2 regions of the Murimonas intestini genome follow, and region 1 is predicted to be linked to the other one. Evidence: a T-box and tRNA genes for the amino acid it is inferred to sense, from the RefSeq annotation. Region 1 holds a T-box; the other holds one or more tRNA genes.
The links. A T-box is a leader RNA that pairs with one kind of tRNA and senses whether it is charged. The one in region 1 lies ahead of pheS (phenylalanine--tRNA ligase subunit alpha), so its partner is inferred to be a tRNA-Phe.
Positions count from the first base shown of each region.

Region 2: it has a tRNA-Phe gene. The T-box ahead of pheS (phenylalanine--tRNA ligase subunit alpha) is inferred to sense a tRNA for this amino acid. The anticodon was not compared.

Region 1 is NZ_JANKBI010000001.1:560,206-569,976, forward strand. Features, by position in the region: gene NSB28_RS02610 (histidine phosphatase family protein) at 1-367, opposite strand, end outside; gene pheT (phenylalanine--tRNA ligase subunit beta) at 387-2,804, opposite strand; gene pheS (phenylalanine--tRNA ligase subunit alpha) at 2,872-3,891, opposite strand; T-box leader at 3,955-4,210, opposite strand; gene NSB28_RS02625 (glycosyl hydrolase) at 4,290-7,421, opposite strand; gene NSB28_RS02630 (response regulator transcription factor) at 7,456-8,961, opposite strand; gene NSB28_RS02635 (cache domain-containing sensor histidine kinase) at 8,973-9,771, opposite strand, start outside.
Region 2 is NZ_JANKBI010000011.1:35,061-44,831, forward strand. Features, by position in the region: gene NSB28_RS15285 (ABC transporter ATP-binding protein) at 1-1,584, opposite strand, end outside; gene NSB28_RS15290 (prolipoprotein diacylglyceryl transferase) at 1,550-2,344, opposite strand; gene NSB28_RS15295 (hypothetical protein) at 2,518-2,769, opposite strand; gene NSB28_RS15300 (glutamate synthase-related protein) at 2,834-4,300, opposite strand; tRNA gene NSB28_RS15305 (tRNA-Gly) at 4,414-4,484, opposite strand; tRNA gene NSB28_RS15310 (tRNA-Phe) at 4,512-4,584, opposite strand; gene NSB28_RS15315 (Mur ligase family protein) at 5,029-6,555, shown strand; gene NSB28_RS15320 (L-2-amino-thiazoline-4-carboxylic acid hydrolase) at 6,660-7,166, opposite strand; gene NSB28_RS15325 (radical SAM protein) at 7,248-8,165, opposite strand; gene NSB28_RS15330 (replication-associated recombination protein A) at 8,470-9,771, shown strand, end outside.

The DNA of each region.
Region 1 (9,771 bases):
ACAGGGCCTCACCTCCGGGCGGAGGCACATATCTTCCGGGAGCTTTAAAGAAATCCTGGTAATTTTTCAGCATCCCACGGCCGCTGCCGTCATTGACCAGTCCTTCCATCTCTCCAAAACTGATCTCAATCAGACGTTCATCCTCCCGGACAGGCACATGCCTGTCCGCCAGCAGGATCCCCGCCGTCTCCTTTGCTCTTTTTAACGGGCTGGAAAAGCAAACCGTAAATGGAACACTTTTTAATGCTTCCGCCGTCTTTTTTGCAAGAAACCGGCCATTATCGTTCAATTCAATATCCGTCCGTCCCTGGAGCCGCTTCTGGACATTCCAGAGCGTCTCTCCATGACGGACAATATATATCTGCATCTCTTTTCACCTGTATGCTTTACTGGCGCAGCTCAATCCCCATGGACTCCAGCCCATTCAGGATCTTCTTCATGGCCGCTGTGATCTCCGCCTCTTCCAGTGTCTTGTCCTTAGCCCTGAATACGATTGAATAAGCCATTGATTTGTAACCTGCTTTGATCTGTGAGCCTTCATAGATATCGAACAGGGAATAGCTCTCCAGGATCTTGCCGCCCCTCTGGGCTATCACAGCCTCGATCTGTCCTGCAAGGATCTCTCTTGGAACTACCATGCTGATGTCCCTGGTCACTGCCGGGAATCTGGCAATCCCTTCAAATTTTCTGTCGAACGTGGCTTTTTCTGTTATGACCGGCATATCCAGCACTGCCACATAAGCCTTTTCACCGATCTCATAATTATCTGCCACCTGAGGATGGACCTCACCGAGGTAACCCACCACTTCACCTTCATATACGATATTGGCCTGACGTCCTGGATGAAGGAACGGCTTTCCTGCGCCCGGATCATATTCTCTCTTTTTATCCATGCCGATCTTATCAAAGAATTCTTCCACAACGCCTTTCATTGTAAAGAAATCTCCCTCACCGTACATTCCAAGAGTGAACTGCATCCTCTCATCCGGCAGCTCTGTCACCGGCACCTGCTTGGGCAGATAGATATTTCCAAGCTCATAAAGGCGGACATTCTTGTTTCTGTGATTATAATTAAATGCCAGAGAGGTCAGCATTCCGTTTAATGACACTGTCCTCATGATACTGAAATCTTCGCCGAGAGGATTTGATATCTGCACTGCGTTCCTCAGGGCAGAATCTGCCGGAAGCAGAAGCTTGTCAAATACCTTGGGGCTCTCGAAGGAATATGTCATCCCCTGTGAAAATCCGCAGAATTCCGCAATGTTCCTGGCCACCTCTTCTATACGCAGCTTAAACGGCAGCTTTCCTGTAGTCGCCTCCCCTGTGGGCAGAGTGGTGGGAATATTATCATATCCGTAGAAACGTGCCACTTCTTCAGCCAGATCAGCCATACGGAAAAGGTCATGGCGGAATGTAGGCGCAATGACTTCATTAGTTTCTTCATCATATTCCAGGCCTATTTTCCTGAAATAGTCCAGCATAGTCTCTGAGGCAATATCAGTTCCCAACAGTGCGTTGATCTTTTCCGGTTCAAATGGGATGCGTACAGCTTCTTTTACTTTTTTGTAGACATCTACTGTCCCGCCGACTACTTCTCCGGCTCCCAGCTCTTCAATCAGCTGGCATGCCCTGTCAATAGCCGCTTTTGCATTATTGGGGTCGAGGCCCTTTTCGAACTTGCCGGAAGCATCTGTACGAAGGCCTATCTTTTTACTGGAAAGCCTGATGTTCGTACCGTCAAAGCTGGCAGCTTCGAACATCATTGTCTTGACACTGTCTGTAATCATGGAATTCTCACCGCCCATGATCCCTGCAATACCTACAGCCTTTTCGCCGTCACAGATCATCAGCACAGAATCATCAAGTGTCCTCTCCTGTCCGTCCAGAGTCACAAACTTTTCATCTTTTTCGGCCCTGCGCACAATGATCTCCCTGCCCGAAATAGTATCGTAGTCATAGGCGTGCATAGGCTGTCCGTATTCTTCCATCACATAATTTGTAATGTCTACAATATTATTGATGGGGCGGATCCCGTTCGCTGCCAGGCGTCTCTGCATCCACCTAGGCGAGGGGGCTATCTTTATATTCTTTACGATCCTGGCACAGTAACGGGGACAGAGCTCCTCATCCTTTATGGTGACTTTAATATAGTCATTGGCATCCTCTGAATTTCCTGTTTCAGTTACAACAGGCGGCACAAATTCTTTTCCAAATGTGGCTGCCGCCTCTCTGGCAATGCCAATGACACTGTAGCAGTCTACACGGTTGGATGTGATCTCATATTCAAATACCACGTCATCCAGTCCCAATGCCTTAATTGCACTCATTCCCACTTCTGCGTCTTCCGGAAAAATATAGATCCCGTATTCAGGCGCTTCCGGATACATGTCACGTGTGCTTCCCAGTTCTTCAATAGAGCACATCATACCGCAGGACTCTATGCCGCGCAGTTTGCCTTTCTTTATCATCACTCCGCCCGGAGTCTTTTTGCCGTCATGGCCTCCTGCCACACGCCCGCCGTCAAGCACTACAGGGATCTTGTCGCCTTCCTTTACGTTGGGCGCCCCTGTCACGATCTGAACAGTCCCGTTTCCTGTATCTACCTGGCAGACAATGAGCTTATCCGCGTCAGGATGCCTTTCTATAGATTTGATCTGGCCTATGATGATATTCTCCAGGTCAGCATCCAGAGCCTCATATCCCTCCACCTTTGTCCCTGAGAGGGTCATTGCATCTGTATACTCCTGGGCAGTCACGTCCAGTTCCGGTACATATGCCTTAATCCAAGATAATGAAGTATTCATATTTATTTTCCTTTCTTAATTTGCTGTATTTAATTATCCGGCATTATGAATGCCAGTCTGACATATTCTAGAACTGTTTCAGGAAACGGATATCGTTTTCATAGAGCAGCCTCATGTCGTCTATCTCATATTTCAGCAGCGCGATACGCTCTAACCCTACACCGAAAGCAAAACCGCTGTATACATTAGGGTCTATCCCGCACATTTCCAGCACATGGGGATGCACCATGCCGCAGCCCAGTATCTCGATCCAGCCTGAGCCCTTACAGAACCTGCATCCCTTACCTCCGCATTTAAAGCAGGACACATCCACCTCTGCGCTCGGCTCTGTGAACGGGAAATGATGTGGGCGGAATTTTGTCTTTGTCTCCGGCCCAAAAAGTTCTTTTGCAAATTCTTCCAGGGTGCCTTTTAAGTCAGCAAAGGTGATATTCTTGTCAATCACAAGCCCTTCAATCTGATGGAAGGACGGGGAATGCGTGGCATCCACCTCATCAGAGCGGAATACCCTGCCCGGAGCTATCATACGGATAGGAAGCCTGCCCTGCTCCATCACACGTGCCTGGACAGGGGAGGTCTGTGTACGCAGAACGATATCTTTATTCACATAGAATGTATCCTGTTCATCTTTCGCTGGATGGTTCGCTGGAATATTCAGCTTCTCGAAATTATAAAGGTCATACTCTACCTCAGGGCCTTCTACCACTTCATACCCCATTCCTATGAAGATGCGCTCAACCTCTTCCAAAGCAATCGTATTCGGATGGCGGTGTCCCACATTATTCTTCTTTGCCGGGAGAGTGACATCGATGACTTCCTTTTTTAACTGCTCTTCTCTTGCCCTTGCTTCCAGTTTCCGCTTTGTCTCTTCCAGCAGATTTTCTATAGCAGTCCTTGTATCATTTACCATCTGGCCCACAATGGGTCTTTCCTCAGCCGCCACATCCTTCATACCTTTTAATACGGCAGTCAGCTCGCCTTTTTTTCCAAGGAAAGCGACGCGGACATCATTGAGCTTATCTAGTGCATCGGAAGCCTGGATCTGCTTCATGGCTTCATCTTTGATTGCCTGCAGTTTTTCTTTCATCATTTTTATTCTCCTTTTATTCTTCTGATTCCGACATGCATGAAAAAAAGCTCCGCCCCTAAAAATAGGGACGAAGCTGATATCCGTGGTACCACCCTGCTTCCTGTCTGTGACAGGCACTTTGTCCGCTTAACGCGCGGTCTCGTCATTTCTTACACATGCACTGCTCTCCCCACAGGGATATTTCTCTTATGCATTTCGGAAATGAAGCTCCGGTGGGAAATTCACATAACCATCTGAACTTAAGGAAGCTTACAGCCGGTGACTCCCTCTCTCTGCAAGAAAATGATTTGCTACTTTACACCTTCACAGCTTTTCATGACATGTTTGTTATGTCCTATTCTACCACATCTTCTAAATCTGTCAAGATTATTTCTGGAAATGCTTTGACCAGCATTTTATGTAAAGGATACAACAGGAGCCTTCAGTATACCTGTCGGTTTTATCTGATATTCATAAGCCCACTGCTGGCCAGCAGTCCTCCACGCATTCGGTCCCGGCCACGGTTCTGTATCATTGCAGTTATGGAGGGTTCCAAAAGTATTGATCCTGTTGCCGAATGCTGTGAGCTTCAGTACATGGCTGCCAGCCCCGGCTTTCAAGCATGCACAGTAAGGCGCAAAGGCGATCGACTGGCCCTCCCCGTCATCCAGCGCAGCTTTCATAAGCGGTGAACGGAATCTGCTGGCTTCCACCTTCAGCATCCCGTCTGCCGGAAGCTGTACAGGTATCTGGTACTCTACGTTTCCGCCATAGAAAGGCAGCCCCTGTACAGTTATATCCCCAAATGCCAGTGTCCTTACGGGTGCCGTCAGAACAGCTCTGGAGCCTTTCACTCTGACCCCGAAATCGCCCAGAAGGAACATGTTTTCAATATTCTCTTTCCTGCGGTATGGAATTCTGACAATCAGCTCATTATTTCCTTTTCGGACAGTTCCCAGCCTGCGGCGGATGATCTCTCTGTCAACATACCACCCATCCTCCTCAAAAGGAATCTCCTCACCATTTAATATTACTTCTGCAGTCTTATTTTCCAGGGCAAGCACGACCGGGCTTATCTCCTCTTCTGAGAATATCTCAAACCGCAATGAAAGTGTATGCTCCGCTTTCTCCTCCTCCTGATCCAGCCAGGGCTGTGCGAATGCCTCCATCCTGAGCGGGAACTTCAGGCTGCGGCGGAATTCATTATCGATGCGCAGTATCTCTTCCCTCTCATTCCACTCACCATCATCAAAAGCGTATTCTGCCTGATCCAGCACAAATACATTTGGTTCAGAGAGGCTCACCGGCACTTCAGGCGGTACAGCCAGGTCGTCCCAGGCTGTCTCATCTGTTTTCTCCAGTCCTGCCGCCTTTTCGTCCGGCTCCCCTGAAGCTGCCTCTGCCACATCAGCTGGAAGCAGGTACAGAAGAAGGCTGTCATGGTCATACATTTCCCTTTTCAGGATCGTTTTCCCTTCCCTGTACTCAGGAAGAAGCTCTTCCCTGCTGCCGTCCAGCGGTTCATAATGCATTACCCTGTATGTACCGTCAATAGTGACAGTCAGTGTTTCCTTCTTTGGCAGGTCAGGATTCTCCATTTTATTTACATGGGCCAGGAATAATATCTTTTTATCCTCATCATCTCTCATCTGATATATGAGGTTTTCAGCCATCAGTCCTTCCCCGTTTCTGACTTCCAGGGTCCTCTCCGGCTCCAGGGCAGTAAGGAGGCTGTTCCTTGTAAATGGGATGCAGGTGCACTCCCTCACAAACTCCTCCACCTCTGCTGACGGACAGGCATCCAGAAGCCTGGGTGTCTCACCTGCGAAAATAACCTTTCCTCCCTTTGACTTCCATGCTTTTAAGCGGTCCAGGGTAGATTTCCTGAGTGTCACGCAGTTCGGCACCAGAACGGCCTGATAATTCATCTCACCTACTGTGAACATGTCACTTTCAGACATTTCAGGATGATTCTGCTGAGGAAGGAGAGATTCACTGATAAAGTCAAAATCCAGGAACCCGTACAGCAGCCAGTTGATGAGCTTTTCAAAATTCTCATCCATCTCCTCCCGTATGCCGCCTGTCTTCTCCTCTGAGCCCCAGTACAGCCAGTATGACTCCACAGGATGTATCACGCCGATCTTCACATCAGCCTTACCTCTTGTCATCAGTGTATTCACTCTTGAGAAATAATCCTCAATATATTTATATTCCCTGTACCACGGAGACTGGTATCCGATACAGGCCGGATAGTCCCTCTTGGCCTCTCCTGCCATGGAAGTCCAGGTCAGATGATGAACGCGCACAGTCACGCCCAGGGCGGCCTGCCAGTCCCCCTGCAGCTTATGGCCCCTGAAGTCAAAATCCCAGTTTGTGACTCCGTATAATTCACTTAAGACACCCGGGTATCCAAACTGATGTGAGGCGCTCTGCGCCTGCTTTGCAGTGGACAGTTCTCTTCTGTCACAGAGCATGTCGATCCCCGGAAGCTGGAAGGAACGGTAGGAACGCATCGCTTCACCCAACGCAGCTGTCTGTGATTTAAGTGTCGGCTCCTCCATCATATGGCCGGTAAGCATAATATTATGGTCCCTGCACCATTCTCCTATGGTATCGGCAAAAGCATCGGCAAATCTTTCACAGATGTGGTCATGATACTGGTAGCGGATCTGTGATATCTCATCCGGCCCTTTTTCCCAGAAGAGCTCCGGCAGAGAATCCAGAAGGCTGTGTCCGTAAGCCTCCGTGAAGGTAACCTCCAGATCATCTGTAAAAGGAATAATCACTTCCATCTTGTCATCAGCATAATTAAGCCTTGTTTTATGGCAGAACTGCGGCTCATCTGTAAAGATTGCCGGAACTGATTTTCCAAACTCATCACCCAGCTCCCTGTAATATGCCTCGTGTGTCACCTCGATAAATCTTTCAATAGCCTTTCTGTCCAGGGTGTTTACGTATGACTGGTTATTAAACCAGGGATTGTCCCCTGATATTTCCAGATAGGCAAACCATTCATCCCATCCCTCATCAGGCGTTTTATCTTCAGGAATCCTCTCATATGCTGCCAGCCAGCCGTCTTTGAGCCGAACCTGGTAATGTGCTATAAGCCTGCGGTTCTCACTGCGCACAGCCTGACCGCTGGATGACAGATCATTTTCCTTCTTCAGCCCTGTAAGCCTTTCCGGAGCAAAGACCAGGAAACGGATCCTGTATCTCTCATCCTTTGTCACAAGTCCTCCGCCTGCCCCTGACGGCCATCTGTCTTCATCATACAGCCAGGTTATCATCTCTTTGTCCCTGAACTTCTGATTTGCGTCTTTTACAAGATCCAGGAACTCCTGGCTCATATAAGGATTATTCATTCCTGTGCGGCAGTGTATATGTCCGCCTCCCATCCCCATATCTTCCAGCGCCTGAACGATCATCGAGACTTTCTCCTCTGTCATCTGGCAGTTCCATGCCCAGAAAGGAGTCCCCCTGTACTCGCTGGTCGGTTTTTCAAACAGACTGTCGCTTAAAGGTCCCTGATTTTTAGGATACAAATTCATTTTGTGCTACCTCCCGTTAATTAATATAATGTTTTTATATGAGGCTTTCTTCCCCGTCCTTCTCCATGTACTCTGTAGGGCTTATCCCCGTTACAGACCGGAATATACGGCTGAAATAAAACTGGTCCCCATAGCCCACCATAGCCGCTACATCCTTAATATAAAGACTGCTCTTGTCTTTCATGATCTCTTTTGCTTTTTCTATCCGAAACAGATTTAAAGTCTTATTAAATCCCATGGTGCTGTATTTCCTGAACAGGCGGCTTAAGTATGTCTGTGAGATCCCAAACACCTCACAGATATCCTGGGGAGACAGTGGCTCTGCCAGATGCTCCCGCAGATATTTGACTATCTTCTCAAAAAATTCAGGAGTATCTATCTTGATCCTCTTTGCCTCTTCTGTCATGCTCCTGCCCAGTATCTGCCTGATGTTGTCTGCCAGGCCCTCCATATCAGCGGCATAATAAAAAGCCTCATCAATGAAATATTCGCACATCTCGATGGATTCGTCAAGAGCGTGATATCTGCGGAAGATTCCGAACATCTCCCTCACCTTATCCTCAACCCAGAGCTGTGTATGCCCCTCCTCCTTCCATTTCATAAAACAGCATTTTATTTCCTCCTGGATCTTATTATTTGGAGCATGATCCTTTACCAGGATCTCCAGCCTGTCCAGATATGGGTTCCAGATCCCGCTTCCCGTATTTGCTTTCTCATCCAGATTCTGCCCCTCCTTGACAATCACCTGTTTTCTCCCGATGATAAGACTGTAATCCAGAGTCTGATAAAGCATCTTAATCACCTCCGGCAGTTGTATGGCGGGCACAGCCTCCTCCCGCAGCACCATAGTATAATAAGCTGCAGAAGCCTTCTCTTTTTCCGCCATATGGGTCATCAGCTGATAAAAGCTGTTGTGGAACAGAAGCTCCCTGGGGCATATGTAAAGCGCTTCCATCTCGTCTCTTCCATAGACCATCATCTGCTCATCCCTGATAGAAAATATCTCTATTCCCCTGGAATTCACAAAACGCCTCGGCAGCCCGTTTTTCCTGAAGAGCGCCACATAATACTCTGAGCTTGGAAAAAATCTGGCAAACTTTTTTTCGTCCGGCAGAATTCCTCTGCACATTTCCCGGATCATCCTGTTGCGCCTCACATAATATGCCTCATCCAGTTTCCCCTGAATGACTCTCATCCGCTCCTGAAACGTGGAAGGCTTGACAGGCTTCAGGATATAATCACAGACACCAGAGCGGAGCGCCTCCCTTGCATAGTCAAAATCCTGATAGCCGCTTATTATAACAGACAAGATCTCAGGATATTTCTCCCCTATCCTTTTCACAAGCGTTATCCCGTCCATGACAGGCATTTTCACATCCGTGATCAGCACATCCGGCTGCAGCTTTTCTATCTGCTCCAGCGCACTCCTGCCATTATCAGCAGTTCCAACCACCTCAAAGCCCGGACATTTAATCTCTATGATAGTGCATATATGCTTCATAGCTGCCGGTTCATCTTCTGCAATAAAAACTCGATACATAAACCTTCCTTTCAGCTCAGGGATGCTCCAAAAACAATCTGGGCACCGTCCTCATTATTTTGGATATTAAAAACCAGATCATCTGCGTTGAGCAGATAGAGCCGGGCATATGTATTGATCAGTCCCATACCGCCGATCTTCATCTCCACATGCTGCCGGTTGGTGGTCAGATCCTTTCTGATCTTCTCCAGGCTTTTTTCCAGGTCTTCCATGACCTGCGCCTTAAAGCCTTCGCCATTATCCCGGACACTCACATACCAGCGCCCATCTTCCTGCCATCCTGTCACACAGATTTTCATGATTTTGCTGCTGTTTTCAAACCCGTGAGCTATGCTGTTCTCTACCAGCTGCTGAAGGACCAGCTTCGGCAGTATCTGCCTTTCGATCTCCTGATCAATATTTATCGTATACTCCAGCTTATGCTCATACCTGTACTTTAAAAGTGAAAAGTACAGCTTCAGGAAATCTGTCTCATCTTCCAGCGTGGCGTACTTCTCTTTCGTATCTGTCGCGTACCGGAGCATCCCCGCCAGATCATCACAAATGTCACATATGACCTCATCGCCGCTTAGAATGCCTCTGTTTGAGATCACATTCAGCACATTATAGAGGAAATGCGGATTGACCTGCGCCTGCAGCATGTCAAACTGCGCCTGCAGCTGCAGGAATGAAAGTCTTTTTTCCTGAAGGATCGCTCTGTTCAGCCTGAGCTTCATCTCTTCATATACACGTGCCATTTTCTGGAATTCATCATTGGGGTCATCAAATTCCAGAGGCTGGTCCAGTGTCTCCAGCTGTGTATCCTGTATA
Region 2 (9,771 bases), on a different contig from region 1:
TGAAACAATAAATACTGTCATTCCCTCTGTTCTGTCCGCTATGGCCTGGCGGAGCCTTGCATCAGTTGCAAAATCCAAAGCCGACGCACTGTCGTCCAGGATGAGGATCTCCGGCTTCCCCACAAGCGCCCGGGCAATGGTAAGGCGCTGTTTCTGTCCTCCGGAAAAATTCTTTCCGCCCTGTGAGACCTTAGTATCCAGTCCCTCCTGTTTACTGTCCACAAAGTCCTTTGCCTGTGCGATGATCAGAGCCTCTTCTATCTCCTGATCCGTCGCCTCCGGCTTGCCCCATTTTATATTCTCACGGATGGTCCCGGAAAATAAGACAGCATTTTGGGGCACGATGCCTACTTTTTTGCGCAGCTGTCTGTAGGTATAATCCTTCACGTCAGTTCCGTCTACACATACCGCCCCTTTAGCGGCATCATAAAATCTGGGGATCAGGTTTATTACTGTAGACTTGCCTGAACCCGTGCCTCCTATGATACCGATAGTCTCACCCGGCATCGCTTTAAAATTAATATCTGTCAGGGATTCTTTATTACCTTTATATGCAAATGACACGTGGTCAAATGCTACTTTGGGCACCTGTTTCCCGGCTGTGCCGGTACCAGTAACGGCTCCGCTGCCTTCCTTCATATCCGCTTTCTGGGCGAATACTGCATTAATGCGGACTGCCGATGCTGAAGCCTTTGTAAATGTGATGATCAGGTTTGCCAGTGCTATCAGAGCCAGCAGTATCTGTGACATATAGTTAATGAGAGCGGCCAGCTCTCCCTGAGTGATGCCTCCCATATCCACAGTCCTGCCTCCTGCCCACAGTACCAGGATGACAGCCCCGTTGATAATAATATAAGTAAGGGGATTTAAAAGCGCCGAGATACGCCCTACCAGCATTTGTATCTTCATAAGGCCGCCGCTCTCCTGCTCAAAGTCCCTCATCTCATCCTCCTGCCTGGAAAAGGCCCTCACGACCCTCACACCGGACAGGTTTTCCCTTGTCATAAGCATGACCTTGTCAAGCCTTCCCTGTACCTTTCTGTAGATAGGTATGGACAGGAGCATGATTCCATAGATGACTACAGAAAGCACCGGAACAAGCACTAAAAAGATCAGAGCCAGCTTTACATCAATGGTAAATGCCATGATCACTGCACCCACCACAATGAAGGGGGAGCGCAGAAACAGCCTCAGCACCAGGTTCACGCCTGCCTGGGCCTGGTTGATATCACTTGTCATCCTGGTCACCAGGGTAGATGTGCCTATCTTGTCCAGCTCTGTGTAAGACAGCCCATTAATATGAGCGAACATGTCCCTTCTCAGCTCTGTGCCGAATCCTGCCGCCGCCTTCGCGGCAAAATACTGTGCCGTAAGTGAGCAGCACAGTCCCAGCAGCCCGAAGGCTACCATGATGGCACACATTTTCAGGATATATGGTATATCCTGGTTCCTGATGCCCACATCGATGATCCTGGCCACCACCAGCGGCACAAGAAGCTCAAAACAGGCCTCCAGCAGCTTAAAAAGGGGGCCTATTATACTTTCCTTCTTATAATTTTTCAGATATCTTACCAGTTTTAACATTTCTCCTCCTCATAATCAAAAGTACTGCTGTCACTCCCGCCAGAATCCCCAGGCTGATCCACTGAGATGTGGAAAGCCCCCAGAATATCCCCCTCTGCGCATCATCAAAGCGGAAAAATTCCAGTATAAAGCGCACTGTTCCATATACTCCCAGATAAAGAAAAACTGTATATATAGTCTTCCCTTTTTTCCATACAAATACAAATAAAACTGCCGCCAGAATGAGATTGCACACAGCTTCCGCCAGCTGTACGGGAAACAGCGGCACATCACACAGGCTGTAGGGTATATTGCGGTAGGTCACGGCAAAGGGTCCGTCATATGGTACGCCATAACAGCATCCGGCCAGATAACATCCGATCCTCCCAAATCCGTGAACCATGGGTATCACCGGAACCACAGTCAGCAGATACTCTTTTATCCTTATCTTATGCAGCTTTGCTCCCAGCAAAAGCCCCAGAACACCTCCTGCCAGGCCTCCGTAGAACACAAAACCGCCCTGCATAAGCTGATTTAGATATTCTAACTCTAACAGCCTTTCCCAGTCAATATATTTTATATTCAGACACAGATATAAAAGCTTGGCCCCTGCCATGCCAAAAAGAAAGCAGTAAGCATACAGCAGAAGGAAATTGTCAAAAACGAGCCGGTGTCTCCTGACCAGCACAGCGCCTGCGGCCCCGGATACAAGAACACCCAGCGCTATCATGACGCCATAGCACGGCAATGTCCTTCCCAAAAATATAAAATATCCTGTCATATATCCTCCCTTTATCATGTGACCGGCAGCACATACTCCGATATATACAAAATGCTGATTTCCCGGCATAAGACACCGAACCGGAAACCAGCATTTTATAATTCAGCCAAAATCAAGAACAAGCTTGACCTTAGCCCGCCCGCTGCCCGCAAAATAAGCTGACATGGGTTATTCTAATACTGAGCCATCCCCACCGCGCAGCCTATGCATCCCACACATGCCACATAGAATATCAGGCAGAGAATCGTCCCGACAATGGAACACACCAGGCCGCCTGTGGCAAGCCCGGCTTTCTGCGGTTCCTTTTTTCCAATTACTGCCAGGATAATACCTACTATACCGCATATACCGCCCACCAGGCTCATGTAAGGCACAAATGCAAATACGATCGACAAGATTCCAAGAACTAAAGATGCAACTGCCATAAATTCCCTCCTGTGTTCCACATTCCTCTTCGTTTATTTGATTCCGTTATACAATACTTTATTCTCAGGCGTGGGATATGTCTGTAAACTCAGATATCTCCCGGCTGATGGTACACAGATCCTCCACACTCAGATCATGGATATCCCTGTGTCCTGTGATCCTGGCAAATGTCTCCAGCTCACGTTTTGTACAGTTCAGGAAGTTTGCCACTCTCTGAGCCGCCGCATCACCTTTCAGCCTGGCCCTTAAAGTCTCATCCTGTGTTGCTATGCCCACAGGACATTTTCCGCTTCCGCAGATCCTGTACTGCTGGCAGGCCGCCGCCATCAGTCCTGCTGTCGCCACTGCAACCGCATCAGCTCCCATAGCTATGGCTTTCGCAATATCAGAGGATACACGCAGCCCTCCTGTTATCACCAGGTCGATATCTGCCCCGTGCTCATCCAGATACTTTCTGGCTCTGGACAGGGCATAGACTGCCGGCACGCTTGTGGCGTCTCGAAGCAGCTTCGGACTAGCTCCCGTAGCTCCTCCCCTGCCGTCTATTGTTATAAAATCTGGCTTTGCAAATATGCAGTATTCCAAATCCTTCTCAATTTTTCCCGCCGCTATCTTAATCCCGATAGGCCTTCCCTCTGATGCGTATCTGAGCTGTTCTACCAGGTCACGCAGATCTTCTTTCGTATTAATATCATGGAATTTAGACGGGCTGATCACATCCTGCCCGAGAGGCTTATTCCTGATCCTGGCTATCTCCGGAGTTACCTTATCCCCGGGCAGATGGCCTCCCATCCCGGGCTTCGTTCCCTGCCCGATCTTGATTTCAACAGCATCAGCCTTCTGCAGGTTCTCCGGTGTCACACTGTAGAGATTCGGCACATATTCAAAAATATACTTATCTGCAGCCTCCATCTCCTCCGGCAGAATCCCGCCCTCACCGCTGCACATGGCTGTCCCGGCCATAGCCGTGCCCCTGGCCAGCGCTACCTTCACTTCCTTGGACAAGGCGCCAAAGGACATATGTGATATGTATACCGGAGCTTCAAGAACCATAGGCTTTAAAGCATTCTTTCCTATTACGGTCCGGATATTAACCTGGGCATGCTCATCTAACGGAGGCGGATTCAGCTGCGCACCCAATATCAGTATATCGTCCCAGCCCGGCATAGGCATCTTTGTGCCCATGGCAGCTATAATAGTTTTTCCGGTCAGAGCCATCTCATGGATATCTTCCATATAGCGGCAGGACGGATCATGCCTCACATATGCGGGATCATATGCCAGGGCATCTCTCCCTGTATCCTGCAATGTCTCCGCCTTCACTGTCTCAACTGTTTCCGGGTTCACGCCATCATGTCCCGGCTCTGCGCCCTGTACACCTTTTCCGCTGTCTTCCCCAGTCTCCCTGATTCTCTCAAACATACTTGACGGATGTCCGCAGACCGGACAGTTTGTCAGTGTCTCAAATGATTTCCCCTCTTTTTCCTCATCAAATATGAATCCGCATACACTACATTTGTATTTTGCCATACGCTTCTCCTTTCCGCATAAAAACTGTACGTTTTCTGCGTGTATAGGACTATTTTAGCTTACCAGAGGGCTATTTACAAGTACACATTATATTTATTGGAGGGTACAAAAAAAGCGGGTGATGGGAATCGAACCCACGTATCCAGCTTGGAAGGCTGGTGTTCTACCATTGAACTACACCCGCATGTATATATTTATTTGTTTGAAACAGTGCCCAGAACCGGAATCGAACCAGTGACACGAGGATTTTCAGTCCTCTGCTCTACCAACTGAGCTATCTGGGCCTGTTCGAAATACTATCATAATTTTCATTGAAACGCAAGACCTTAATTGTACTTTTTTTTATACACGCCCGCTCTCCCCTGCTTACAATTTGCTTACATTATTTTGCGGACTTTTGTGTTATAATAATTTATAATTAATCATGTTAGTACCAGATTCCAAAACATTTTTATTCTCTTACATTCATGGCCCGGCAGCAATCCACATGCTGTCAGGCCGGAAAATGGGCGGGATTTCCTCTTTTGGAGGATACTGCCGGGATTTGGCCGCCTCTTAAGAAAATATACAGTTTTTCTTAAGAATTATTCATTTTTAATTTATGCAACAGACTGCAGATATATTTACACTGTACATATAGCATAGGGCCGCTGAAATGGCCGTTACTATTAATTACATTTATTTTTTCCAATATCCGCCGGTTCGGATTTGGAGGGGGAGAGTACATCATGAATCACACATTACGGCAATATTTTGTTTTATTAAAAAATGCAGGACTTGTGAAGGATTATGAGCTTTATGGAAGAGAAGAACTTGCAGTAAAAAATATGACTTATGATTCAAAACGTCCCGTAGAGGGCGGAATCTTCATCTGCAAGGGACAGAATTTTAAGAAAGAATATCTTCAGGACGCAGTTATGCGTGGAGCTGTATGCTACGTGAGTGAAAATGACTATGAGCTGGAAGGACAAGTTCCTTACATCCTGGTCAAAGACATACGCAAGGCCATGCCCATTCTTGGAAACTTTTTTTATGGGGAACCTTCTAAAGAACTGAGCCTGATCGGCATAACAGGAACAAAGGGCAAGACAACAACAGCCCATTACATACAGGCTATTTTTAACGAATATCTGGATGACTGCGGTGAGAAAGGGATTGGCTTATTCTCATCTGTCACTACATATGACGGCGTGGAAAAAACTCCCTCCCTCATGACCACACCGGAATCCCTTGAGCTGCAGCGTCATTTCAGAAATGCTGCAGATTCAGGCCTCCGCTACGTGGCAATGGAGGTTTCCAGCCAGGCTCTTAAATACCACAGGGTGGACAATCTCACATACGATGTGGGTGTGTTCCTGAACATCTCGGAAGACCATATCAGCCCATGTGAACATGAAGATTTTGAAGACTACTTCAGCTCCAAGCTTTCCATCTTCAAGCAGACAAAAACAGCATGCGTCAATACAGACAGCGCCAATGCAGACAGGATAGTCAAAGCCGCCAGACTGGCCCATGAGACTGTCACCTTCGGCACGACAGGGAATCCTGACATATATGGCTACAATATCCAGACACACAACGGCCAAATATCCTTCCATGTAAAATGTGACCGCTTTAATAAGACCTTCCGGCTGGCCATGCACGGGCTTTTCAATATAGAGAATGCTCTGGCCGCCATAGCCACTGCCTACGTTTACAAGATCCCTGTTAAATATATGGTGGCAGGACTGGCAAATGTTAAAGTGGACGGACGCATGGAGCAGTATACATGCGAAGAGGAACGCATCACGGCCATTGTGGATTATGCGCACAACCGTCTGAGCTTTGAGAGACTCTTTGACTCTGTACTTATTGAATACCCGGGCTACAAGATAGTTTCCGTATTTGGCTGCCCGGGCGGAAAAGCCTACAACAGGAGACGGGACCTGGGACTGATAGCCGGACTTTTTTCCAAACAGGTCTATCTCGTGGCGGATGATCCGGGCACGGAAAATGCCAGGGCCATCGCTGATGAGATCGGCAAGTACATGGATATCGTGGGCTGTCCCTATGAGTTTGTGGATGACAGGGGCGAGGCCATACGCAGGGCTATCGCTGAAGCTGACGAGAACACAGTTGTATTAGTCCTTGGCAAGGGAAATGAAGGCCACCAGAAATATGGAGATCTGACATATCCGTATCCCAGCGACAGTGAATTCGTTAAACAGGGGATCGGGCAGCGCAAAAAGAATGTCCGTGTTCAGGTAGCGCTGTAAAAACATGGCTTTAAAAAGGCCGGATTTTCAGAGATATACACTTATCCTCTCTGAAAATCCGGCTTTCTTCATGCAAATATGCAATACATATCCGCTTCCTGTCCTTATTTATGGTAATAGAGCCTGCATATCTCATCACCTTTGGCGATGGATTTCAAAAGCTTCAGCTTCCCGCCGTATGCCTCTCCGATCCCGTGGTCACCGCACATGGCAATGTCGCAGAGGACGGCAATCTGCTCGTCTGTACAGCCTGCCTTCTGCCATGCCTTTACCAGCGGACAGTAATGAAAATCAATAGCCAGCACATCATCTGTGCTCTTTCTTATTTTCATCTCAAAAACCCACTGGGCCGGTTTTGTGAACAGCTGCTTTCTCAGCCCTTTAAAGCTGTCCGTACCGCCCTTTTTAACGAGATCGGCCCCCTGCCCCTGCCCGCATCTGCGGATCGCGGCACTGCCGAACTCCTCCCAGGAAAGCCCTCTTTTTCCCGCCTCATCGCAGAGCAGGTAAAGCCAGGCAGCCCTCTGCTCCAGCTGCCCCCTTACGGCCTGGATCAGGGCGTTTTTAATCTTTGGTTCATTGTGGATCCTTGACACATGTAGTTCTGACATATTTGTTTCCTCCTTTTTTATATTTCACAAAAATGCAAAGGCTGTATCAGTTCAAAAACATCCCGCGTTCTTGAAGACAGATCAGACTCCTTCATAATTAAAGTCCGGTATGAAGCTCTCTTTCGCAGCCTCCCCTTCCTGTGTAAACCCGTTTTCTATCCCGATCTCCAGGCAGAAATCTATTACCTTCTCATATTCCCTGGCTGTCAGCCTCCTGGACAGTTCAGGATATTCCTTCGCCCATTCCATGGGAGTGTACTGGTTCATGATGCTGATATAGATGGTGTCGCCGTATGTCTCATGAAGATATCTGAGCACTTCCTTTGAGTCCCTTGTATGTCCGGGAAGGATCATATGGCGCACTATAACTCCTTTTTTCATCATTCCTTCTCCGTCAAAGACCGGCGTACCCGTCTGGCGTACCATCTCTGCCAGGGCCTCCTTTGCGCAGAAGCTGTACTCCTTCACTCCCGAATATTTCCAGGCCAGGTCATCGTCCATATATTTAAAGTCAGGCAGATAAATATCCACCCAGCCCTCCAGCATACGGACAGTTTCAGCCCGTTCATAGCCGCTGGAATTATAGACAACCGGTACTGCAAGGCCATTTTCCCTGGCCAGTTTAAGAGCCTCGATCACCTGGGGCACATAATGTCCGGCAGTCACCAGGTTGATATTGGCGGCATTTTTTTCCTGCAGTTCAATAAAGATCTCCGCCAGCCTCTCTATAGTCACTTCCCTGCCTATCTGCCCCGAAGCTATAGGACGGTTCTGGCAGAAAACGCATCCCATGGAACACCCTGAGAAAAATACTGTGCCGGATCCCTGTATGCCTGATATACATGGCTCCTCCCACATGTGCAGCCCGGCTCTGGCCAGCTGTACGGCGCTGTCTTCATGGCAGGCGCCTTTTCTGCCTGCATTCCTGTCTGCATGGCACCGGCGCGGGCAGAGCGTGCAGTCATCCATAGCTTTTGATTTTGTGACCCAATCCTGCATATATAAAACCTGCCTCCCTCTGTACTGTTATTTTACAGCTGCACTGCGTTCTCACAGTCTGTGGCATTTACTGCATAGGCCAGCTGAATGATTATTTTTCATTATACTATATTTTACTGGCTCTGACTAAACTTTTTATCTTTTCTGGTTCACTACAACTGAAAATTATTTCAATCCATATTTCCAGCCCATATATCAGTTAAATTTTTATTCCATCCACTTCACTTTTTTAATCTTATGCTGTATAATAAAAGAACATACGTTTCAGCAATCTTTACAGTTTATGAATTTCGAGGTACCGCTTATGGAACAGCTCTCACTTTTTGATAACAGGGAATTATCCAATCCTCTGGCCAGCCGCCTGAGGCCTCAGACTCTTTCTGACTTTGTTGGGCAGGAGCATCTTCTGGGTCCCGGCATGCTGCTGCGGCAGCTGATTGAACAGGATAAGATCTCCTCCATGATATTCTGGGGCCCTCCCGGCGTGGGAAAGACCACCCTGGCCAGAATCATTGCCGGACACACACACGCGGGGTTTGTGGATTTCAGCGCTGTGACCAGCGGGATCAAAGAGATCAAGACAGTCATGGCCCAGGCTGAGGAAAACAGGAAGCTTGGACAGCGCACCCTGCTTTTTGTGGATGAGATACACCGCTTTAACAAAGCACAGCAGGATGCTTTTCTTCCTTATGTAGAAAAAGGCAGCATTCTTCTTATTGGCGCTACTACGGAAAATCCTTCCTTTGAGATCAACGCCGCCCTTCTGTCCAGGTGCAAGGTATTCGTCTTAAAGCCTCTGTCCACGGAAAATCTTTTAACCCTGCTTTGCCATGCCATTGATTCTCCCAAGGGGTTTGGGGGCCAGAATATCATTATTACCCGCAACCAGCTTGAAATGATAGCCTCCTTTGCCAACGGGGATGCCAGGACTGCTCTGAACACTCTTGAGATGGCAGTCTTAAACGGAGAATTCAGTGAGAATGGGACACTGGTCACTGACAAAATTCTGGAGCAGTGCCTGAGCAGGAAGACTCTTCTGTACGATAAAAATGGCGAGGAGCACTATAACCTGATTTCCGCCCTGCACAAATCTATGAGGAACAGCGACCCCGATGCCGCCGTCTACTGGCTGGCCAGAATGCTGGAGGCTGGTGAGGACCCGCTGTATATAGCCAGAAGACTTATACGTTTTGCAAGTGAAGATATTGGGATGGCTGACAGCCAGGCGCTTCAGGTTGCCGTGTCCGTCTATCAGGCCTGTCATTTTCTTGGTATGCCTGAATGCAATGTTCACCTTACCCATGCCGTCGTCTATCTCTCCACAGCTCCCAGGTCCAATGCGCTTTATAAGGCATATGAGCACGCAAAGACAGATGCTGTGGAAACCCTGGCGGAGCCTGTTCCCCTTATCCTGCGCAATGCCCCCACAGGCCTTATGAAGGAACTGCACTACGGGGAAGGCTATCAGTATGCCCATGATACGGAAGAAAAGCTCACACATATGGAATGCCTGCCCGAGTCAATGGCAGGCAGGAAATATTACCAGCCGACTGAGGAAGGCGCTGAGGCCGCTGTAAAAGACCGGCTTAAAAAGATAGAAGAATGG